DNA from 2 places in the Streptomyces sp. NBC_00400 genome. Region 1 is predicted to be linked to the other one. Evidence: riboswitches for the same ligand, from Rfam matches in the RefSeq annotation. Region 1 holds a riboswitch; the other holds the start of a gene.

Region 1 (7,394 bases):
TACGACTGGATCTTGGCGGTGACGCCGATCTTCTTCAGCGAGTCGATGACCGAGGTGGCCGCGTCGACCTCGTCCTGGCGGTCGTTGCGGGCCAGGATCGTGGTCGTGGTCTTGCCGGCACCGCACTTCGCCCAGTGCTTCTTGGCCTCGGTCAGGTCCAGCTTGTCGCCGTCGTACTTCTGCGGGTACAGGTCGTACTTCTGGTAGCCGTCGATGTCGGTCGGCAGGACCGTGGAGGCCAGCTCACCGCGGATCGGGCCGCCGAGGGAAGTCTGTACGGCCTTCTTGTCGATGGCGTACTCGACGGCCTTGCGGCACTCGATGTTGTCGAACGGCTTCACCTTGGTGTTCAGCGCCGTGTAGACGAGGCGCTGGCCGAGGGTGTTGTCGGTGTTGCCCTTCTCCTTGGAGTTCGTCAGGAGCTGGGCCTGGGTCTGCCCGTCGACACCGCGGCCGGCCAGGTCCACCAGGGTGTTACCGGACTGGAGGTCCTTGTCGATGGTCGACTGGGCGACCTTCAGGTTCAGGACGATCTTTTCCGGCAGCTGCTTGCGCAGCGGGTCCGTCTTGGCTGACCACTGCGGGTTGCGGACCAGGGTGAGCTTCTTGCCCTCCTGGTAGCTCTCGAACTTGTACGAGCCGGTGGACAGCACGGACTTGGTGTAGTCCGCGCCCTTGTCCTTGGCCTGCGGGACCGGGGCGGTCTGCGGGGCGCTCACCAGGTAGTCGAACTCGGCGAACGGCTTCTTGAGGTGGAAGACGACGGTCTGGTCGTCCGGGGTCTCGATGGACTTCAGACCGGCCTTGCTCTTGTCCTTGTAGGGACCCTTGTAGCCGCCGTCGTTGTCCTTGAGGAACTGCTGGAAGTAGTTCGGGCCCAGCGAGAGGGTGTCGCGCGCGAAGTTGCTGCGCTCGACGGCGTACTTGACGTCCTGCGAGGTGACCGTGGAGCCGTCGTCGTACTTGACGCCCTTACGGATCTTGTACGTCCAGGTCTTGCCGCCGTCACTGGGCTTGCCCATCGACTCGGCGAGGTCCGGGGTCAGCTCGTTGCCCTTGGCGCCGGGGCCCGGCTTGAAGGTGGTGAGCGGGCGCGCGTAGAGCCGGCTGAAGTTGTAGATGAAGGCGTAGTACGTGTTGCCCGGGTCGAACGACTCGGGGGCGTCGCTCATCGCGTAGGTGACCGTGCCGCCCTTCGCGTCCGAGGCGTTGACGACGCCCTTGGTGGCGGCGTTCGCCTCGCCCGAGCCCTCCGAGGAGCCCTTGCCCCCGCTGCAGCCGGCCAGCAAAAGGCCCGCACTGGTGATGGCCGCGACAGCCGCGACCGGAACTGACCTTCGCATGATGGTCGGTGTCCCCTTCGTTCGTCGAGAAAGGTCAAACCTCAAAACGCAGTAACGCAGTAACGCAGTAACGCGGAAACGCAGTAATGCAGTTGGGGGCGTCGGAGCGGGTGCCCGCTGCAGCCGTCAGCGGCTGCGCGGGTCCAGCGCGTCCCTCAGTCCGTCACCGAGCAGGTTGAACGCGAGCACGGTGACGAAGATCGCGAGACCGGGGACGATCATGTACTGGGGATCGACCTCGTAGTACTTGACCGCCTGGTTGAGCATGCCGCCCCAGGACGCCTGGGGCGGCTGGATGCCGACGCCCAGGAAGCTCAGGGCCGCTTCGAAGAGGATGTTGGAGGGGATCAGCAGCGTCGAGTAGACGATGATCGGCCCCACCAGGTTGGGCAGCAGCTCCCGGAAGAGGATGAACGGGCCGCGCGCACCCATGCCGCGGGCGGCGTCCACGAATTCCCGCTCGCGCAGCGACAGCGTCTGCGCACGGACGATCCGCCCCATGTAGGGCCAGTTGAAGAAGCCGATCACGAAGATCAGCACCGAGATGTGCAGCGGCAGGCCGTCCAGACCGAAGGCGCCGCCCTGCAGCGAGGCGGAGATCGCGATGGCGAACAGCAGCAGCGGGAAGGCCAGGAAGACGTCCATCATCCGGCTGATGAAGGCGTCCACCCGCCCGCGGTAGAAGCCGGCGACCACTCCGAGCACGGTGCCGATGGCGACCGACAGCAGCGTCGCGCCGAACGCCACGATCAGCGACACCCAGGAGCCCTCCAGGATCCGGGCGAGCAGATCGCGGCCGAACTTCGGGTCCACGCCCAGGGGGTGGTCGCCGCTCATGCCGCCGAGGTCGCCCTTGGGGAGCGTGGTGTTGGGGTCGATCAGCGACTGGTTGGGATTGTTCGGGTCCAGCCCCAGCAGGGCCTGGATCGGACGGGAGAGCGCGGCGACGACGATGAGCAGGATGACAACGATGGCACCGGCCACCGCGACCTTGTCCCGCCGGAAGCGCAGCCATGCGATCTGGCCGAGCGAACGCCCCTCGATCCGCTTTCCCTCGACGCCCTTCAGCACCGCTTCCGGCTGCGCCTCAGCAGCCGCCCCGGTGGTCTCGATCGGTGCGGTCACAGTGCCTTTGACCCCTCTCGGCCGACGGTGGCCGGCCCCTGCCCGCCGCGGATTGCGGCTGGTTCTCATCACTGGTGCAAGTTCGGTGCAGCAAGTCCTGCGGGCATCGCGGAAGTTCGCACTATGGAAGTTCTCAGGCTTGCGCGACGCCGTGGGGTGACGCTCGTACAAAGGACCGAGGTCCGTTGTTTCCGGAGTCTTCATCCCTTTCTCGATCAGTCACCAGCCCTGACAGGGAAAGGATGCGCAACTGTGATGTCCTTCACCGCTTTCCGTTATACGGACAACAGTTCGGGCTGAGCGGGGCGATCACCCGCGGGAGCGCTCCTCAACCGCGGGATATACAGGGAGAATTCACCACAACACCGGCGCCCGGACGGTACTCCCGGGACACCGGAGACAGGCGGTCAGTACGGGCGCGGGTAGCCGTAGCCGTACGACGGCGCGGGGGCCTGCTGACCCGGCGGCTGGGCGTAGCCGTCACGGTCGAAGAAGGGGCGCGTGGAGGCCCGCATCCACATGCCGACCGGGTCGAACTCGTCGTTCATCGCGACGGTGGAGACGGGCAGACCGTCCGGAACCGCGCCGATCGACTGCTGGATCATCAACCGCACCGAATCCACCGCTTGTTGGCCGGTGTCGTACAGATCCAGACCGATCGCCAGATAGGGGGCGCCGAGCGCCGGCTGCACCCAGGCCCGGCGCAGCGACCGCACGGCGGGCGTCCGGTGCGCGTTCTGGGCGAGCAGCGCGTAGAACTGCGGGATGTCGATGACCGGTTCGGAGATCCGCAGCGGACCGGCCGGCAGCCGGTCCAAGCCACCGGCGATACGGCGCAGATCCAGCCACGGGATGCCGATACCCCCGCCGGGGGCGTGCGGATTCAGCCACAGGCCCCAGCGGTCGGGGAAGAGCGAGGCGGCGATCTCCAGGCCGGTGACGACCTCATGGTCACGGTTCCAGCCGGAGGCGGCGAGTTCGGGCGCCGAGGTCACACACGGCGCATAGCCGAGGCCTTCGACCTCCATGTTTCCGTACTGCGCATCGGGCGAACCGGCCCGGCCGTGCCACAGCAGCATCCAGACCTGGCCCGCGGCGAGCGCATGCAGCAGCGCCTCGTAGGCGTCGTAACGGCCGGGCGAGACCTGCTGGAGCAGCTGCTCCAGTGCTCCGGCCGCCGCCGGCCCCTGATGCGCACCCGCGCTCACGTGGTCCGTCCCTTCTGTCCGCAGGGCACGTCATGGGTGCGCCCGCCCGTCATCCATCCAGCTTACGAGTGGTCCCGAGAGTAGAAGGGCCGCACACGCTCCAGCATCCAGTCGGCGACCGGGTCGCCCTGGGCGAGGTCGAGCATGACGAGCTGTACGGGCCAGGGCACCGGTACGGCACCGAGCGCACGTCCGAGGGCTGACAGTACCGCCTCGCGGGCGGTGCCGTCGTGCAGTGCCGCGGCGTCCGCAGCGATCTGCACACCGACGAACAGCGCGGGCGTGTCGCCCTCGACACTTGCCAGGGCACGCCGGGCAGTGAGGACAATTCCGGCGCCGGAGAACTCCAGTCCGGCGGCGGCCAGGAAGTCCACCGGTTCGTCCTGCCAGTCCGGCTCGAAGAGCCGCACCCGGCCGCCGCTGGGCAGACCGGCCGCCTCGTGATGCCCCTCCCGGCACAATTCGGCCACCGCGGGAGGCGGCAGCGGGACGCCGACCGCACCGTCCGGGTTGACCGCGATACCGATGCGCGGGGGCAGCCCGCGGGCGAACTCCCGGGCCGGGGCGACGGTGAAGGACATATGCGCGCCGACCACCCGCAAGAACTCCTGCTCGGAGCTGTAGACCGGGACATAGGCCGCACCGTCGAGCTCGACGGTGGGCAGATCGAGGCCGCGGGTACCGGGACCCGCGCTCTCCGGTCCGCCGCCGTTGGGCAGCGGCACCCAGACCCTGCTGCGGCCCAGTACCTCGACGATCCGGCCACCGGCGCCCGGGTGTCCGACCGAGGCGGCCAGCACCTCTTCGAGCTCGTTCGCCGGCCACGCCAGCTGCGGTATCCCCTGCTCCGGAAATGTCATGTGCACCCACCCGTTCCAAACCGCGCCATCTGGCCAAAGACCCTAGACGAGAAGGCGTACGGAGGGACCCCCGGGGCACGGTGCCCGTGCGCCCGGTCGCCGCTGTCAGTCGAAGCCGACGGTCTCCAGGGTGCTCGCCGCCCGCCGGTCGAGCAGGACGGCCGAGGCGCAGCCCTTCGGCAGCCGGGCCGACTCCGCCGCGCCGACCAGCCGGCCCACCGCCCCGCGGTGCCGCGCGAAGGCGTACCCCGACACCCCGCGTCCCCGCGACTCCTGGCCGGACAGTGCCACCTCGGGCGGCACATCGAGCAGCACCAGATGCAGCCCGCGTCCGCCGCGCACCGCCGAACGCGCGAGCCAGCCGCGCACCCACGCCAGGGTGCCGCAGTCGTGCACCACCACACTGCCCCCCGAGCGCAGCGCACGGCCCAGCGTCAGGTAGTGGGCGGCCCGGACCAGCGGACGGTAGAGGGCGTACGGCAGCCGGCGCAGCCGGCCGCGCTCCCAGCGCTCGCGGACGTCCTGCGAATCGATGCGGTGCACCACGGCGCCGTGGGCGTCCAGCGGCGGTACGACCCGGTGCATCAGGGTGCTCTTGCCGCTGCCCGGGAGACCGGAGACCACCACCAGGTCACCGGCCGGGAACCGCAGCTCGGCGGCGCCCCTCGCCCGTCCGCGGCCCCGGAGGTCCACGATTTCGGCGCCGCGCCCCGGCCGGACGACGGGCCGCGGCGGCCGGCCGGCCCGGGACCCGGCGGCGGGCGGCACCGCGGGCGAGGTGGCGGACGGCACCACAGGCGCGGTGGCCCCGGGCGCGGCGGCCGGAGGCACGACGCCTGAAGTGGCCCCGAATGCCGCTTCGCTGTGCACGCGATCGTCCTCCCCGTCCGGTTCTGTTCCGGTTCGAGTCCGTCCCTACCCGCAGAGTGTCAAGAAAAGGTAATGCCCATCAAGGTTATTGTCCGATCTGCCCACGTCACGGGCGGGGCGACGGTGGGGGCTCCTCTATCGGGCGATCCCGTGCAATGATGTGGCCGCCACGTGCACATCTCGTCTCACCCGTGCACCGCCAACTCCATACCGGCCGTTTGAACCCGCGCGGGAGAGTCCCCGGCCGCCATGGCGGGGCGCCGAAGGAGCAAGTCCTCCCTTGAATCTCTCAGGCCCCTATACCGCGCAGGCGAGGCAGATCTGAAAAGCGAGCCGCAGCCCGGCCCACGGGGCGGCTCCACCCAAGGTGCAAACCGGGTCCGTTCGCGGGATCCCGGTGAACCTCTCAGGTTCCGATGACAGATGGGGAGAACGTCTTGTCACCCCTGCCTGGGAGCCCGGAACCATGACTGATGCCCCCCGCCGTACTGCGCTGGACGCCACCCATCGTGCGCTCGGCGCCACCATGACCGACTTCGCCGGCTGGGACATGCCGCTGCGCTACAGCAGCGAGCGTGACGAACATGTCGCCGTCCGTACCCGCGCCGGCCTGTTCGACCTCTCCCACATGGGCGAGATCACCGTCACCGGCCCGCAGGCCGCCGACCTCCTCGACTACGCGCTGGTGGGCAACATCGGCGGGGTCAAGACCGGCCGCGCCCGCTACACCATGATCTGCGAGGCCGGGGGCGGCATCCTCGACGACCTGATCGTCTACCGCCTGGCCGACCAGGAGTACATGGTCGTCGCCAACGCCTCCAACGCCCAGGTGGTGCTGGATGCGCTGACCGCGCGGGCGGGCGGCTTCGACGCCGCGATCCGCGACGACCGGGACGCCTACGCGCTGCTCGCGGTGCAGGGTCCGCAGTCGCCCGGGATCCTCAAGAAGGTCACCGACGCCGACCTGGACGGCCTGAAGTATTACGCGGGCCTGCCCGGCACCGTCGCCGGCGTGGAGGCACTGATCGCCCGTACCGGCTACACCGGCGAGGACGGCTTCGAGCTGTTCGTCCGGCCGGCCGACGCGGTCGCCCTCTGGGAGGCGCTGACCGAGGCCGGCAAGGACGCCGGTCTGGTGCCGTGCGGCCTGTCCTGCCGGGACACCCTGCGCCTGGAGGCGGGCATGCCGCTGTACGGGCACGAGCTGACGACCTCGACCACCCCGTTCGACGCGGGCCTGGGCCGGGTCGTGAAGTTCGAGAAGACGACCAACGACGGCGACTTCGTCGGCCGCAGTGCACTGGCGGAGGCCGCCGAGCGCGCCGAGACGAACCCGCCGCGCAAGCTGGTCGGCCTGACCGCCACGGGCCGCCGGGTCCCGCGCGCCGGCTACCCGGTCGTCGCGGCCGACGGCACGGTCATCGGTGAGGTCACCTCCGGGGCCCCCTCTCCCACCCTCGGCAAGCCGGTCGCCATCGCCTACGTCGACGCCGCCTACGCCACACCGGGCACCGAGGGTGTGTGCGTGGACATCCGTGGAAGCCATGAGCCGTACGAGGTCACCGCTCTGCCCTTCTACAAGCGGCAGAAGCAGTAGCTCACCCGCGGCGGACCCGGCAGCGGTGCGCACCCGTGCGTTTCACTGTGCAAGACCCTCCCCCTCGGCGTCACCAGGGGCGACCCCCTTCACGACCACACCCTCGCGTACAGGAGAATCGAGCCATGAGCAACCCCCAGCAGCTGCGCTACAGCAAGGAGCACGAGTGGCTGTCGGGCGCCGAGGAAGGCGTCTCGACGGTCGGCATCACCGAGCACGCGGCCAACGCGCTCGGCGACGTCGTCTACGTGCAGCTTCCCGAGGTCGGTGCCACGGTCGCGGCGGGCGAGACCTGCGGCGAGCTGGAGTCGACCAAGTCGGTCAGCGATCTCTACTCGCCCGTCGACGGTGAGATCACCGAGATCAACGAGGATGTCGTCAACGACCCCTC
Region 2 (7,394 bases), 5.0 Mb from region 1:
AGTTCCGCCTGGTCTTCTACGCCAGCCAGCGAGGCGCCGGTATCTGACCGGCCGGGGAAGGTATATGCGCGATACACCGAAAGGCGGTGCCGGCTTCGCCGGCGCCGCCTCCTCGGACGGTAAGCCGGTGAGCATCGGCACGGTGCTCACCCTGCTGCGCGAGGAGTTTCCCGAGGTCACCATCTCCAAGATTCGCTTCCTGGAGGCCGAGGGATTGGTAGAGCCGAAGCGCACGCCTTCCGGATACCGCAAATTCGCGGCGGCGGACGTCGAGCGGCTGGCCGCCGTCCTGCGGATGCAGCGGGACCACTATCTGCCGCTGAAGGTCATCCGGGAGCATCTGGACGCCCTGGAGCGCGGTGAGCGGGTACAGCTGCCCGCTCCGGCGACACCCTCCCGCGACCTCGTCGAAGGCGTGCACGAGCCGGGTGAGGACCGTCCCACGGCTGCCCGCATCGGCCGGGCGGAGCTGCTGGCCGCCGCGGAGGTGGACGAGGCGGCCCTCGCCGACTGGGAGTCCTACGGACTCATCGTCCCTCATGCGGAGGGCGGATACGACATCGAGGCCGTCACGGTGGCCAAGCTCGTTGCGGACCTGGGCCGTTTCGGTCTGGAACCGCGGCATCTGCGTGCCGTGAAGGCGGCCGCCGAGCGCGAGGCGGGCCTGGTCGAGCAGGTCGTTGCACCCCTTCGGCGGCACCGTAATCCGCAGACCAGGGCCCATGCCGAGGCCACTGCCAGAGAGCTGGCGACGCTGTCCGTACGGCTGCATGCGGCACTGGTGCAGAGCGCTTTGCGGGTCCGGCTGTAGTGAGCAAACGAGTGCCCGACTACCCAAACCGGCCGGGCACGTCCTAGGGTTGCTGTGTGAACGAGCTCGACGTCGTGGGTGTCCGGGTGGAAATGCCTTCCAGCCAACCGATCGTGCTCCTGCGGGAGGTGGGAGGCGACCGATACTTGCCCATTTGGATCGGGCCAGGGGAGGCCACCGCCATCGCCTTTGCCCAGCAGGGCATGGTCCCTGCCAGGCCGCTGACGCATGACCTTTTCAAGGACGTGCTCGAAGCGGTGGGCCAGGAACTGACGCAGGTCCGCATCACGGATCTGCGCGAGGGGGTTTTCTATGCCGAACTTGTCTTCGCGAGCGGAGTCGAGGTCAGCGCGCGTCCGTCCGACGCGATAGCGCTGGCATTGCGCACCGGAACGCCGATCTTCGGTACCGACGGTGTGCTGGACGACGCGGGCATCGCCATCCCGGACGAGCAGGAGGACGAGGTGGAGAAGTTCCGCGAGTTCCTCGACCAGATCTCGCCCGAGGACTTCGGGACCAACAGCCAGTAATACCGGCCAGGCGAACCACCTGTTTCCGGCCAAACCTGTAGCCGTTCCCCGTGTGGGGTCACGAGAAACCACTCGTAGGGTGATTATCACTCGGCGTGGCGAGCGCGGCGATCGTTGACGCACCCCGAGTGACTGCATACCGTCGATGTGGCAGGTCCCGTCCGGGACGTGGAGGACGGAGGGCGGCGTGGCAATCACCGGCGACGGTATGGCGGCGGAAGGGGCGTTGCCGCTCCACTCGGGCGCAGCAGCGAACCCTGCCCCGGCACCGGCCGCGGCGGTGTCGGGGGACTGCGAGGCTCAGAACATCGGCTATCGCGGCCCGACCGCCTGTGCGGCAGCGGGCATCACCTATCGGCAGCTCGACTACTGGGCGCGTACGGGCCTGGTGGAGCCGAGCATCCGGCCGGCGTACGGCTCCGGCACCCAGCGGCTCTACAGCTTCCGGGACGTCGTGGTCCTGAAGATCGTCAAGCGGCTGCTGGACACCGGGGTGTCGCTGCAGAACATCCGCACCGCGGTCCAGCATCTGCGGGCGCGCGGACTGGCGGATCTGACACGGATGACGCTGATGAGCGACGGTGCGACGGTTTACGAGTGCACCTCGCCCGACCAGGTCGTGGATCTGCTCCAGGGCGGCCAGGGCGTCTTCGGGATCGCCGTGGGCGTGGTGTGGCGGGACGTGGAGGGCGTGCTGTCACAGCTCCACGGGGAGCGGGTGGACACCGGCGAGACCCTGATCGGGAAGAACCCGCACGACGAGCTGGCGCGGCGGCGCAACCGGGCGGGCTGAGTCCCTGACCGCGTCACCGGCCCGGCACGGGGCCGATTGTCAGTGGCATGGGGCAGCATCGGAGATGTGAGACCCGCGCCGACGATCCTGCATCTCGACATGGATGCGTTCTTCGCGGCCGCCGAGCAGGCGGCCAAGCCGAGCCTTCGCGGCAAGCCCGTGGTGGTCGGCGGGATCGGCCTGCGCGGGGTGGTCTCCACGGCGTCGTACGAAGCCCGGGTGTTCGGGATCCGCTCCGCGATGCCCACGGCCCAGGCGCGCCGGCTGTGCCCCAACGCCGCTTACCTCACCCCGCGCTTCTCGCTGTACCGCCAGGTGAGTGAGACGGTGATGGAGCTGCTGCACGGGCTGTCGCCGCTGGTGGAGCCGCTGAGCCTGGACGAGGCCTTCGTCGACCTGGAAGCGGGCGGGGTGCCGCCTCGGACGGCCGCCGCGCGGGCCGTGGGGGAGCGACTGCGCCGCGAGATCCGTTCCGCCACGGGCCTGACCGGCTCGGTGGGGCTGGCCGGCGCCAAGATGCTGGCGAAGATCGCGTCCGAGGCGGCCAAGCCGAACGGTCTGGTGGTGATCGAGCCCGGTACCGAACGCGAGCTGCTGGGCCCGATGACGGTGCGGACACTGCCCGGGGTGGGGCCCGCGACGGCCGAGACGCTGCGCCGGGCCGGGATCCACACCGTCGCGGAGACCGCGGAGGCCGGGGAGGCCGAGCTGGTGCGGCTGCTGGGCAAGGCGCACGGTGCCGGGCTGTATGCGATGGCGCTGGGCCGGGACGACCGGCCGGTGGTGGCCGAGCGGGACGCGAAGTCCATCTCGGTCGAGGACACCTTCGAGGTCGATCTGACCGACCGGACGCGGGTACGGAGCGAGGTGCTGCGGCTGGCGGACCGCTGTGTGGAGCGGCTGCGGTCCGCCGGGCGCTCCGGGCGGACGGTGGTCATCAAGGTGCGCAACTACGACTTCTCGACCCTGACCCGCTCCGAGACGCTCCGTGGGCCCACCGACGACCCCGCGGTGATACGGGAGGCCGCCGTGCGGCTGCTGGAGATGGTGGACACCACCGGCGGGGTCCGGCTGCTGGGCGTAGGGGTCAGCGGCCTGGCCGACTTCACACAGGAGGATCTGTTCGCCCAGTTCGCGACGGAGCGCGAGGCGAAGGAGGCGGAGAAGGCCGCGAGAGCGGCGGCGGAGCTGTCCGGTGGCGCGGCGGCGGCTCGGGAGGCCGAGGAGGAGCGGCCTCGGCGCTGGCATCCCGGACTGGACGTGGTGCACGACGAGTACGGCGCGGGCTGGGTGCAGGGGAGCGGGGTGGGGAGGGTGACCGTGCGCTTCGAAACGCCGTGGTCCGCACCGGGGAGGGTGCGGACCTTTGCTGTGGAGGATCCGGCGCTGCGGCCGGGGGAGCCCCTGCCGCTGGTGGGCGGGGGACCGGCGGACGGTCAGTCGTCCGAGCCGGCGATCCTGCCGAAGTCCTTGTCACCGGAGCCGGGCGAGGACACCGGGTCGGATGTCGGGGAGGAGATATCCAGTCGGTAGTGGTGATAGAGCTGAAGTTCCTGCTCAGGGGAGAGATGGCGGCCGACGCCGAAGTCCGGCGCGTCCTTGATCAGCTTGCGGTCGTAAGGAATGTGCAGGCCCTCACCGACCATCTTGCTGGGTTCGAGGGGGACGAACGCGTCCCGGCTGAAGAGTCCGGTGCGCACGGCCGCCCACTCCGGTTCCCCCGTCGCGTCGTCGAGATACACCTCGTCGATCGTGCCTATTTTGGCGCCGTTACGGTCGAACGCTTTGCGGCCGATCAGGCTCCGGGGATCGATATCGGTTTGCACGGTCCCTCCAATTGGTCGCAACTGCCCTCTGACAACAACCAAACGGCACATTTCATGCCCTGGCCACTCGAAGGATCCTTCGAGTGCCGCGCTGGTAGGCTGGCCAATGGCCGCAGACCCCGTGCGGGAGAGTCCTTTGCCGTTCGCGGCGAGGGCGCCGAAGGAGCAAATCCTCCCCGGAATCTCTCAGGCACACGTACCGCGTGGGCGAGGTCACTCTGGAAAGCAGGGCGGGCCGCGGAAGGCACACCTCCGGGACCCCTCCTCACCGACGGTGAAAGCCGGGCCGCTTCGCGCGGGCCGGTGAAGCTCTCAGGTTGAGATGACAGAGGGGGAGGCCGTCCGGGCACCCGCGCCGTGGTGCCCCTCGTAGGTCGCACGACCAGGAGGCCCCCGCAGATGACCACCAATCGCATCTCCTTGACCGAGCTGGAAAGCGGCACTCCCTTCGAGCACCGGCACATCGGTCCCGACCACGAGGCGCAGGCCAAGATGCTCGCGCACATCGGGTTCGGATCGCTGGACGAGCTCACCGCCACCGCCGTGCCCGATGTCATCAAGAGTGCCGAGGCGCTCGGCCTGCCGCAGGCCCGTACCGAGGCCGAGGTGCTGCAGGAGCTGCACGGCCTCGCGGACCGCAACCAGGTGCTGGCGTCCATGATCGGACTCGGCTACTACGGCACGTTCACCCCGCCGGTGATCCTGCGCAATGTCATGGAGAACCCGGCCTGGTACACGGCCTACACGCCCTACCAGCCGGAGATCTCGCAGGGCCGCCTCGAGGCGCTGCTCAACTTCCAGACGATGGTCGCCGACCTGACCGGTCTGCCCACCTCCGGCTCCTCGCTGCTGGACGAGGGCACCGCGGCCGCCGAGGCGATGGCGCTCTCCCGCCGGGTCGGCAAGGTCAAGCAGGGCGTCTTCCTGGTCGACGCCGACTGTCTGCCGCAGACCATCGCCGTGATCGAGACCCGTGCGGAGCCCACCGGCGTCGAGGTCGTGGTCGCCGACCTGTCCGACGGCATCCCGGCCGGGATCGCCGAGCGCGGGGTGTTCGGTGTGCTGCTGCAGTACCCCGGCGCCTCCGGTGCGGTCCGCGACCCGCGCGCCGTCATCGAGCAGGCCCACGAGCTGGGCGCGGTCGTCACCGTCGCCGCCGATCTGCTCGCCCTGACGCTGCTGACCTCGCCCGGCGAGCTCGGCGCGGACATCGCCGTCGGCACCACCCAGCGCTTCGGCGTCCCGATGGGCTTCGGCGGACCGCACGCCGGCTTCATGGCCGTCCGCGACCAGTTCGCCCGCAGCCTGCCCGGCCGCCTGGTGGGCGTCTCCGTCGACGCCGACGGCAACAAGGCCTACCGCCTCGCACTGCAGACGCGCGAGCAGCACATCCGCCGGGAGAAGGCCACCAGCAACATCTGCACCGCGCAGGTGCTGCTCGCCGTCATGGCCGGCATGTACGCGGTCTACCACGGCCCCGAGGGTCTGCGGACGATCGCCCGGCGCACCCACCGCTACGCCGCGGTCCTCGCCGAGGGCCTGCGGGCCGGCGGGGTGGAGATCGTGCACGGCGCGTACTTCGACACGCTGACCGCGCGGGTGCCCGGCCGGGCCGCCGAGGTCGTGGCTGCCGCTCGCGAGGCCGGCGTCAACCTCCGGCAGGTCGACGCCGACCTCGTCGGCATCGCGTGCGACGAGACCACCGGGCGCGCGCAGCTGGCCGGCGTCTGGGGCGCCTTCGGGGTGCACGGCGACGTCGAGCAGCTGGACGCGGCCGCCGCCGAGGCGCTGCCGCAGGACCTGCTGCGCGGCGACGACTACCTCGCCCACCCGGTCTTCCACCAGTACCGCTCCGAGACCGCGATGCTGCGCTACCTGCGCACCCTCGCGGACAAGGACTACGCACTGGACCGCGGCATGATCCCGCTCGGCTCCTGCACCATGAAGCTGAACGCGACCACCGAGATGGAGCCGGTCACCTGGCCCGCCTTCGGGCAGCTGCACCCGTTCGCGCCGGCCGCCCAGGCGCAGGGCTACCTCACCCTGATCCAGGAGCTGGAGGAGCGGCTGGCCACCGTCACCGGCTATGACAAGGTCTCCATCCAGCCCAACGCCGGATCGCAGGGCGAGCTGGCCGGTCTGCTGGCGGTGCGTGCCTACCACCGCGCCAACGGTGACGAGCAGCGCACGGTCTGCCTGATCCCGTCCTCCGCGCACGGCACCAACGCCGCCAGCGCGGTGATGGCCGGGATGAAGGTCGTCGTCGTCAAGACCGGTGAGGACGGCGAGGTCGACGCCGACGATCTCCATGCCAAGATCGAGAAGCACCGTGACGAGCTCGCGGTCCTGATGGTCACCTACCCCTCCACCCACGGCGTGTTCGAGGAGCACATCACCCAGATCTGCGCCACGGTGCACGAGGCGGGCGGCCAGGTCTACGTCGACGGCGCCAACCTCAATGCGCTGGTCGGCCTCGCCGAGCCCGGCAAGTTCGGCGGCGATGTTTCGCACCTCAACCTGCACAAGACGTTCTGCATCCCGCACGGCGGCGGTGGCCCGGGCGTCGGCCCGGTCGGCGTACGCGCCCACCTGGCGCCGTACCTGCCCAACCACCCGCTGCAGCCCGGCGCGGGCCCCGAAACGGGCGTGGGGCCGATCTCCGCGGCGCCCTGGGGCTCGGCCGGCATCCTGCCGATCTCCTGGGCGTACGTCCGCCTGATGGGCGGCGAGGGCCTCAAGCGTGCCACCCAGGTGGCGGTGTTGAGCGCCAACTACATCGCCAAGCGCCTGGAGCCGCACTACCCGGTGCTCTACACCGGCCCCGGCGGTCTGGTCGCGCACGAGTGCATCATCGACGTGCGGCCGCTGACCAAGGCGACCGGTGTGAGCATCGACGACGTCGCCAAGCGGCTCATCGACTACGGCTTCCACGCGCCGACGATGTCGTTCCCGGTGGCCGGTACGCTGATGATCGAGCCGACCGAGAGTGAAGACCTCGGCGAGCTGGACCGGTTCTGCGACGCGATGATCGCCATCCGTGCGGAGATCGAGAAGGTCGGCACGGGGGAGTGGGACAAGGACGACAACCCGCTGCGCAACGCCCCCCACACCGCGGGCGCGCTCGGTGGCGACTGGTCGCACCCGTACACCCGTGAGGAGGCCGTCTTCCCGGCCGGCGTCGAGGCCTCGGAGAAGTACTGGCCGCCGGTGCGCCGCATCGACGGTGCCTTCGGTGACCGCAACCTCGTCTGCTCCTGCCCGCCGCTGGACGCGTACGACAGCTGAGTCACGGTAACGGACTCGCCGTAGGGGATTGACCGCGACGGGTTCACCGCAACATTCAAGGGCCCTCGGCAGATCTGCCGGGGGCCCTGTGGTGCGTGCCGCGCTCGCGGGTCAGGCAGCGGCGGTGGCGCGAGTGCGGTGCGGGGCGA

The links. Region 1 has a riboswitch for glycine ahead of gcvT (glycine cleavage system aminomethyltransferase GcvT). Riboswitches for the same ligand answer to the same signal wherever they lie in the genome.
Region 2: it holds a riboswitch for glycine, as region 1 does, so the genes downstream of both, gcvP (aminomethyl-transferring glycine dehydrogenase) here and gcvT (glycine cleavage system aminomethyltransferase GcvT) in region 1, are expected to answer to the same signal.

The regions. Positions count from the first base shown of each region.
Region 1 covers NZ_CP107940.1:2,378,711-2,386,104, forward strand. Annotated here, with positions in the region: gene OHS81_RS10345 (ABC transporter substrate-binding protein) at 1-1,343, opposite strand, end outside; gene OHS81_RS10350 (ABC transporter permease) at 1,470-2,468, opposite strand; gene OHS81_RS10355 (enhanced serine sensitivity protein SseB C-terminal domain-containing protein) at 2,876-3,676, opposite strand; gene OHS81_RS10360 (enhanced serine sensitivity protein SseB) at 3,739-4,536, opposite strand; gene OHS81_RS10365 (AAA family ATPase) at 4,642-5,304, opposite strand; glycine riboswitch at 5,626-5,721, shown strand; gene gcvT (glycine cleavage system aminomethyltransferase GcvT) at 5,873-7,003, shown strand; gene gcvH (glycine cleavage system protein GcvH) at 7,129-7,394, shown strand, end outside.
Region 2 covers NZ_CP107940.1:7,366,046-7,373,439, forward strand. Annotated here, with positions in the region: gene OHS81_RS32325 (FHA domain-containing protein) at 1-47, shown strand, start outside; gene ftsR (transcriptional regulator FtsR) at 65-811, shown strand; gene OHS81_RS32335 (bifunctional nuclease family protein) at 868-1,341, shown strand; gene OHS81_RS32340 (MerR family transcriptional regulator) at 1,529-2,134, shown strand; gene OHS81_RS32345 (DNA polymerase IV) at 2,201-3,667, shown strand; gene OHS81_RS32350 (PRC-barrel domain-containing protein) at 3,571-3,960, opposite strand; glycine riboswitch at 4,075-4,172, shown strand; glycine riboswitch at 4,173-4,299, shown strand; gene gcvP (aminomethyl-transferring glycine dehydrogenase) at 4,360-7,245, shown strand; gene OHS81_RS32360 (DUF5999 family protein) at 7,357-7,394, opposite strand, start outside.